2 regions of the Dissulfurirhabdus thermomarina genome follow, and region 2 is predicted to be linked to the other one. Evidence: riboswitches for the same ligand, from Rfam matches in the RefSeq annotation. Region 2 holds a riboswitch; the other holds the start of a gene.
The links. A riboswitch is a leader RNA that binds a small molecule or an ion and turns the genes downstream of it on or off. The one in region 2 is predicted to bind cobalamin.
Positions count from the first base shown of each region.

Region 1: another riboswitch for cobalamin. It lies ahead of HCU62_RS07865 (sirohydrochlorin cobaltochelatase); the one in region 2 lies ahead of HCU62_RS06095 (ABC transporter substrate-binding protein).

Region 1 covers NZ_JAATWC010000006.1:17,174-20,559, forward strand. The annotation lists gene HCU62_RS07860 (carbohydrate porin) at 1-759, opposite strand, end outside; gene HCU62_RS07865 (sirohydrochlorin cobaltochelatase) at 865-1,818, opposite strand; cobalamin riboswitch at 1,988-2,114, opposite strand; gene HCU62_RS11630 (transcriptional repressor) at 2,183-2,983, opposite strand; gene HCU62_RS07875 (Fur family transcriptional regulator) at 3,170-3,386, shown strand, end outside.
Region 2 covers NZ_JAATWC010000004.1:29,933-33,318, forward strand. The annotation lists gene cobI (precorrin-2 C(20)-methyltransferase) at 1-211, opposite strand, end outside; gene HCU62_RS06095 (ABC transporter substrate-binding protein) at 208-1,149, opposite strand; cobalamin riboswitch at 1,256-1,467, opposite strand; gene HCU62_RS06100 (DUF6178 family protein) at 1,485-3,278, opposite strand.

The DNA.
Region 1 (3,386 bases), on a different contig from region 2:
TTCCCAGAGGTGGCCGTGCTCGTTGTTGGCCGAGGCGCCGATGAGGCGGAACTCCAGAAAATCCGCCGGGGCCAGGGCCACCATGGCCGCCGGGGCGTAGAAGTCGTCGGGTTCCGGGACGGTGAGCCCCATGCTCTTCACGAAGATGTTGGAGAGGAACTGGGTGGTCTCGTCGCCGGCCGCCGCGTTCTGGTCGAAGAGGGTGCTCACGTCCATCTTGCCGACGTCGAAGGTGAGGCGGCCGCCGAGGAGCCGGGCCTCGTAGTAGGCCTCGGAGATGGTGAGGTCCGCCTGGTTGGCGTTGTTCAGGGTGGCGTAGGCGTCGTAGTTCGGGACGCTGAAGGAAGGGACGTTGTCGTTGACTCCCTCGCCGTCGCCCCCCTCGAGGTGCACCACGACGGTGCCGAGGCCGTCGAGGTCGGCCTCGAGCCCGAGGTCCAGGGTATAGGTCCCGTCGGCATGGTTGCCGCCGTCGGGGTTGTTGTCGGCGTTTCCGGCCGTCGCCTGCACCACCGTGGTGACGCCTCCGCTCAGGCGGATCCGGTCCGTCCAGGCGGGCCCCGCCTCCGCCGCGTCTCCGGCGGGCGCCTCCCGCCGCTCCAGCCTTTCCACCCGGTCGAGCAACTCACGGTTGCGCTCCTCGAGGCGCCGGACGTCCCGGGAAAGCTCGTCCACCGTGGCGGCCCGGACCACCGCCGGCCCGAGGGCGAGCAGCACCGCGGCCGCCGCCCAGAAGATTCCCCTCGTTGCACGTCTCATCGCTCCCTTTCCTCCCTGCATCCCGCGGGACGGGGTCCCGCGGGTCTTCCGGCGCGGGTGGCGCCGCCGTTTTCGCCGAATCCGGCCAAGCCCCGGGCCCGCCGCCTACCAGCGGGGGAAGTCCCGGAGCGCCTGCCGGATGTGTTCCACGAGGATCTCGGCGGTGACGTCGTAGAGCCCGAGGCCCTTGTAGAGGACCTTCCCGCCCAGCTTCACGGTGGGACAGTCGACGACCTTCCCGGCCCGGCGAAGTTCCTCGGCCCAGGAGGCTTCCTCTCCTTCCCCGGCGGCCTCTCCCATGATGTCGTTCATGACGTGGTCGCCGGCGACGAGCATGAAGGGGACGATCCGGACGCGCCGGCCGGGATGGGCCTTGGCGCGGTCCAGGGCGTCCTTCCGATCCGGAACGCCCTCCACGCTCCCGAGGTAGACGTTGGGGTAGCGGGCATGGATCCAGCGGTCCAGGGCCAGGTAGACCGCCGTGGACGGGGCGTAGTAGGTGTTCGGCGTCCCGTGGCCGGCCAGGACCACGCACCCCTCGTCGGGTGCCGGAAACTCCCGCTCCAGCACGGCGAACACCCGCGCCGCGTCCTCCCACGTGGCGAGCAGCGGCTCCCCGACGGCCACCTGGAGCCCCTCCATCCGGGCCTGGCGCTGCATGTGGACGTATTCACCCCCCGGAAAGACGTGCATGGACTGCACCACCACCTGGCGGACCCCCTCGGCCTGGAGGGCCGCGAGGACCTCGGGGAGGCTCCTGAGCCGATCGGCGTCCGCCCGCCGGCGGTTCACCTTCTCGCGGATGATCCGGGAGGTGAAGGCCCAGCGGACCTCGTGGCCCGGAAAGGCCGCCCGGATCCGGCGGTCCAGGACGTCGAAGGTGGCTCGGGCCGTGGTGCTGGTCCCGAAGGCGGCGAGCACGATGGCGGGCTTGACGGGCGCGTACCGGGGCTTGAGAAAACGCACCACCCCGCCGGTCTCCCCCCGGGCGGCCCCGCCCGCCGCGGCCAGGAGCAGCACCGCCGTCGCCATGGCCAAGATACCCTTTGCGGTCCTCATCTCGTGGACTCCTTTCTCCTCCGGCCCCGGGAGACCCCACCCGGCCGACCCGCTTGGCACGAAAAAACCCCGAGTCCCTCGTCAGGACCCGGGGCGTGCCCGCTCGCGCCGTCCAGGTGTCTCACCGCGGCGCCGGGGGCCTCGCCGGCGCCGCCGCGTGGCCGCTTCCGGGTATCCTGGCTCGTGGATCACCCGACCGGCCGCGCCTTCCCATCCCTTCACCCGGACAGTGGCATCCGCGGCCGTCGTCCCCACTCACAGTGGCGGGCCCGCTCCGGATTTGCACCGGATTCCCCGGCGGCCCCGAAGGGCCGAAGGCGGCATACGAATTTTCAAATGGTGTTACCATGGCCGGGCCGGTGGGTCAACCCCCCTGCCCGGTCCCGGCACCGGAACCCCTGGGGACCTCGGGCCGGGCCGGGGCGACGTGGACCTTCTCGGCGAGACCGAGCCCCACGGCCAGCCGCACGCCACCGCGGCTCACGATGACCGGGCCGGCGTTGTTGACCACCTCCACCTCGTCGCCGACGGACAGCCCCATGGCCGCGAGCCGCCCCTGGACGTTGGCGCCCCCGGCGAAGCCCACCACCCGGACCTTCTCGCCGCAGGCGGCCTCGTGGAGGGGAAGCGTACCCGCCGCCAGGCCGGCGGCGCACCGGCGGCAGAGGCCGTAGATCACCAGGCGGTGCCGGAAGGGCAGGAAGGCGTAGCGGCGGGTCACGTCCTCCTGGCAGGCCTCGAGCCGGGGCTCGAAGAACTCCTCCACGGCCCCGCACCGGGTGCACATGAGGTGGTCGTGGTGGCTGCCCACGTGGAGGTGCTCGTAGTAGACCTTCTTGCCGTTGAGCTTGATCTTCTGGGCGATGCCGAACCGGCAGAAGCGCTCCAGGGCGCAGGTCACCGTGGCCAGATCGATCCGGACGCCCCGCTCGGCCAGCCTGGCCTGCACCTCCTCGGCCGCGAGATGCCCCTCGGTGTCGAGAAAGAGGTCCAGCACGAGGCGCCCCTCCCGGGAGAGGTCCTCGCCCATCTCGCCGAGCAGGCGGAGGAATTCCTCCCGCTCGTTCTCGTGGAGGCTGCCGTCCCGCCGGCCGGGGCCGCCGCCGGAACGACACGCCCTCCCCCCGCCGCCGCGGAACATGTGTCGAAGCCAGCCTGGCACCATGGCCGCATCCTCCCGTGACTATCGCTATTGAGTTTCAGGAATATTTCGAACCATTCCCACTTTAAGGAGATTCACCGCCCCGCGCAAGGGCGAGGGGAGCCTTCAAACCGGTATTGACCGCACCGGAGCCCACCTGCTAAAAAGCAATCGAGATCCTTTTTCAACAAACACCGCGCCCGCACCCCCATGGACGAACTCGAGATCTTCCGGGACTTCATCCGCCGAAAGGGCCTCCGCTACACCCCGGAGCGGGAGCGGATCATCCGGGAGATCTTCGCCACCCACGACCACTTCGATGTCGAGACCCTCTACCTCGGCATGCGGCGCAAGGGCCACCGGGTCTCCAAGGCCTCCATCTACCGCCTGCTCCCCTTGCTCATCGAGGCCGGGCTCGTCCAGGAGG
Region 2 (3,386 bases):
GAAAATGGAGCGGCACCACCCGGGCGGAGGGCGCCAGGTACGGCTCGGCGATCCGCCGGGCCAGGCTCTCGCCGTCCCCGTGAGCGCAGGCGCTGAAGACCACGTCCACCCGGCCCAGGACCCGGGCGGCCCGGACGGTGATGAGCTCGGGGTCGCCGGGGCCCACGCCCACCCCGTAGAAGCGGCCGTATCCCGCGGGGCCTGGGCTCACGGCGCCACCTCGGCCGCCCGGGGGTAGAGGAAGGCGTGGAGGAGCTCCACGGCCTGCACGGACCGGGGCCCCGGCCGCGAGAAGAGGGCCTCGTCCACCCGGAGGATCCGGCCGGCCCGGACCGCAGGCAGGAGGGCGAAGTTCGGCCGCCGCCGGGGATCCGACGGAGCCGGGTTCATGACCCCCTCCTGGATCACGTAGACGTCCGGCGCCGCGGCCAGCAGGAACTCGAGGTCGCACCGCACCAGGCGCTTGGGGACGCGGACCACGTTCCGCCCGCCCGCCTGCTCGATGACGGCGTCCACGATGCTCCGGGCCCCCGCGGCGATGAGGGAGGTCTCGTTGACCTCGAAGAAGACCTTCGGGCGCGGGGCGCCCCGGGGCACCAAGGCCCGGACCGCCTGGAGCCGCCGCTCCATGTCGGCCACCAGGCGCCGGGCGGCGGCCGGCCGGCCGGTGAGCACGCCGATGCGCCGGATGGTGGAGAAGAGGCCCTCGAAGTCGGCCGGGTTGAAGACGGCCGCCGGGATCCCCCGGGCCCGGAGCCGGGCCACGGTCACGGCGGCCTCGGCCCGGCCGCCGCCCTGGAGCACGAGGTCGGGCGCCAGCCCCAGGATCAGCTCGAGGTTGGGCCGCAGGTGGGTGCCGACCCGGGGCTTCGCCCGGACCGAGGGCGGGTAGGTCTCGCCCCGGGTGCAGCCGACCAAGGCCCCGTCGAGGCCGAGGGCGCAGACGATCTCGGTGAGCCCGCCGTAGAGGCACACGATGCGCCCGGCGGGCCGCTCGAGGACCACATCGGTGCCGAGGTCGTCCACCACCCGAACCGCCGCGGCGGACCCGGCCGCCGGGGCGAGCCCGGCCAGGCATGCCAGGCATGCCAGGCATGCCTGGACGCCCCACGGCAGGCGCCGTCTCCCCATGCGCAGCCACCGTCCCATGATCGTTCACCCCCAGGAACAAAAAAAGGGCCCTTGGTGCCCCGGCCAAGCGCCCGCGTTCTGTCCAGGCGGCCCCGTTCCGGGACCACGCGGAACGGAACCCATATGTCGGTTTCGGCTCCCCGGGGTCTCCTGGCTCGTGGATCGTCCTCCGGCTGCGCCTTCCCGCCCCGCCGGCCGGCCGGGCAGTGGCTCGAGGCAGCCTTCGTCCCCACATACAGTGGCGGGCCCGCTCCGGCTTCGCACCGGATTCCCCCGGGAAGCGGCCCGTCGGTCCGTCTGGAGCTCCATGGCGGACCAGAGATTCGAACAGTTACCGGAAAACGCCGTTCCTGTCAATCGGCCTCGAGGCCCACGAGGAGGGCGGTGACGAAGCGGCCGTCCGGGGCCGTCTCCCAGGCGAGGCCCTCCCAGTCCGAAGCGAGGCGGCCCATGGCCTCGGCCACCATCTCCGGGAGCGGGATCCCTTCCGGAACCGCCCCTCCGGCGGCGACCCGGAAGCGACCGGCCAGATCCGCCGCCAGCCCGGGTCGGAGACGCACCGGCCCCGCGGGCGCGGATTCGAACCAGGCCCGCCGCAGCTCGGCCAGCCGTTCCTCGGGCACGGGGCGGACCTCGGCGATGCCCTCCAGTTCCAGGACGGCCAGGGCGGTGAGGAGGCCCCGCGGCCAGGTCAGCTCCCGGAGCCCCGCCAGGTTCACCCCTGCGGCGGGCAGGACCTCCGGCCATCGGCGCCAGTGGGGGGAGAGGACCTCCGCGAGCCCGAACCAGGCCGCCGCTCGGTCGGAGGCCCGAGCGGCGGCGGAGACCTCGGCGAGGTCCTGGAAGGGGCGGTGCGTCCCGGCCCCGGCGTCGTAGTAGAGGGGCGGCGTGCGGAAGAGACCCGACACCGCCTGGGCCAGATCGTCCTCGAGGAGGCGCAATCCCTCCGGGAAGACCCCGGCCTGGTGCAGGCGCCGGACTCCCGCCACGGCCTCCCGGACCCGGGTGAGGGCCACGCGGATCACGTCCTCCACCGTGGCCGAGGCCAGGACCTCCGGGGGGGCCTGGCCCCAAGCCTCGGAGAGGATCTCGAGACCCAGGTTCACGTGGGCGGTGACGCGCCGCAGAGCCTCCTCCAGGGCGGCCGGGTCGTCGAGGTCCACGTCGTCCACCACGAGGAGCTTGTTGGCCGCCCATACCCACTCGTGGAGCACCCGCTCCATGGCCGGCGTACCGGCGATCCCCTCCACGGCCCGGCGCACCGCCTCCATGGGCCCGAGGTAGAGGGTGGGGACGAAGGACGGCACGGCGGGGGTCCCGGACGCCGCGGCCCGCGCCTCGAGGGCGGTCAGGCGGTGGACCCGGGCGGGAGACAGGCGCGCGTAGATGTCCAGGGCCTCGCCGTGCTCGGGCACGCCGAAGTCCACGAGGCGGGCAGCCCGCCACCGGTAGGCCGCCTCGAGGTTCTCCGTGGGGAGCCCCGAGACCAGCTCTTCCATCACCGCCCGGTAGGCGGGCGGGTCGAACTGGAGGAGCAGGTCCAGGTAACGGGCCAGGAGCGGCTGCCACTCCTGGCGGTGGAAGGCCACGAAGTAGAGGTCGTCCAGGGTGAAGGGCGGGAGCCGATCGCGGGCCTCCATGAAGTCCATGTCGTCCGGCCGGCGTTCCACGCGGGCGAAGAGGCGGAAAAGCGCCGCCAGCAGCTCCAGGTCCCGCGCCGCGATCCACCTCAGCCAGGCCGCCGCCGCATCCTCCCCGGCCTCCAGGAGGAGGATCAGCCAGGCCGCCACCTTCTCGGGCCGAAGCGTGTCCTTGTGCCACCAGTCGAGGTCGAAGATGAACTGGAGCTGGGCCGGGGCGGCCAGGCGCAGGAGCGGCAGCGCGTCCCTCGGCCCCACGGCCTTCACGGTCCAGAAGAACTCCTCCACCGGAAGGCCCGGGACCAGTTCCCCCGATCTGGCGGAGAGGAGGAGGAGTTCCTGCCGCCTCGACCAGGGAGCCAGCAACACCAGGCTGGCCTGGTCCTCCGGGGAGAGCGCGTTCATGAGCCGCTCCGCCTCGGCCGGGGGCAGCCGGAGGAGCCGCTCCGGATCCGCGGCAAGCCGTTCGAGGGTGGGCTCGGGAGAGGTCGAGGGAGAACGCGTCATGGTCGTCGGCCGCCGCCGGGTGCCGGGAAGGTCGGCCGGCGCGGGGCCTCCGGCCCCGGGTGTCTTTTCGTCAAGTTCCGGCCCCCCGGGGCCGATAGGTATGGAGAG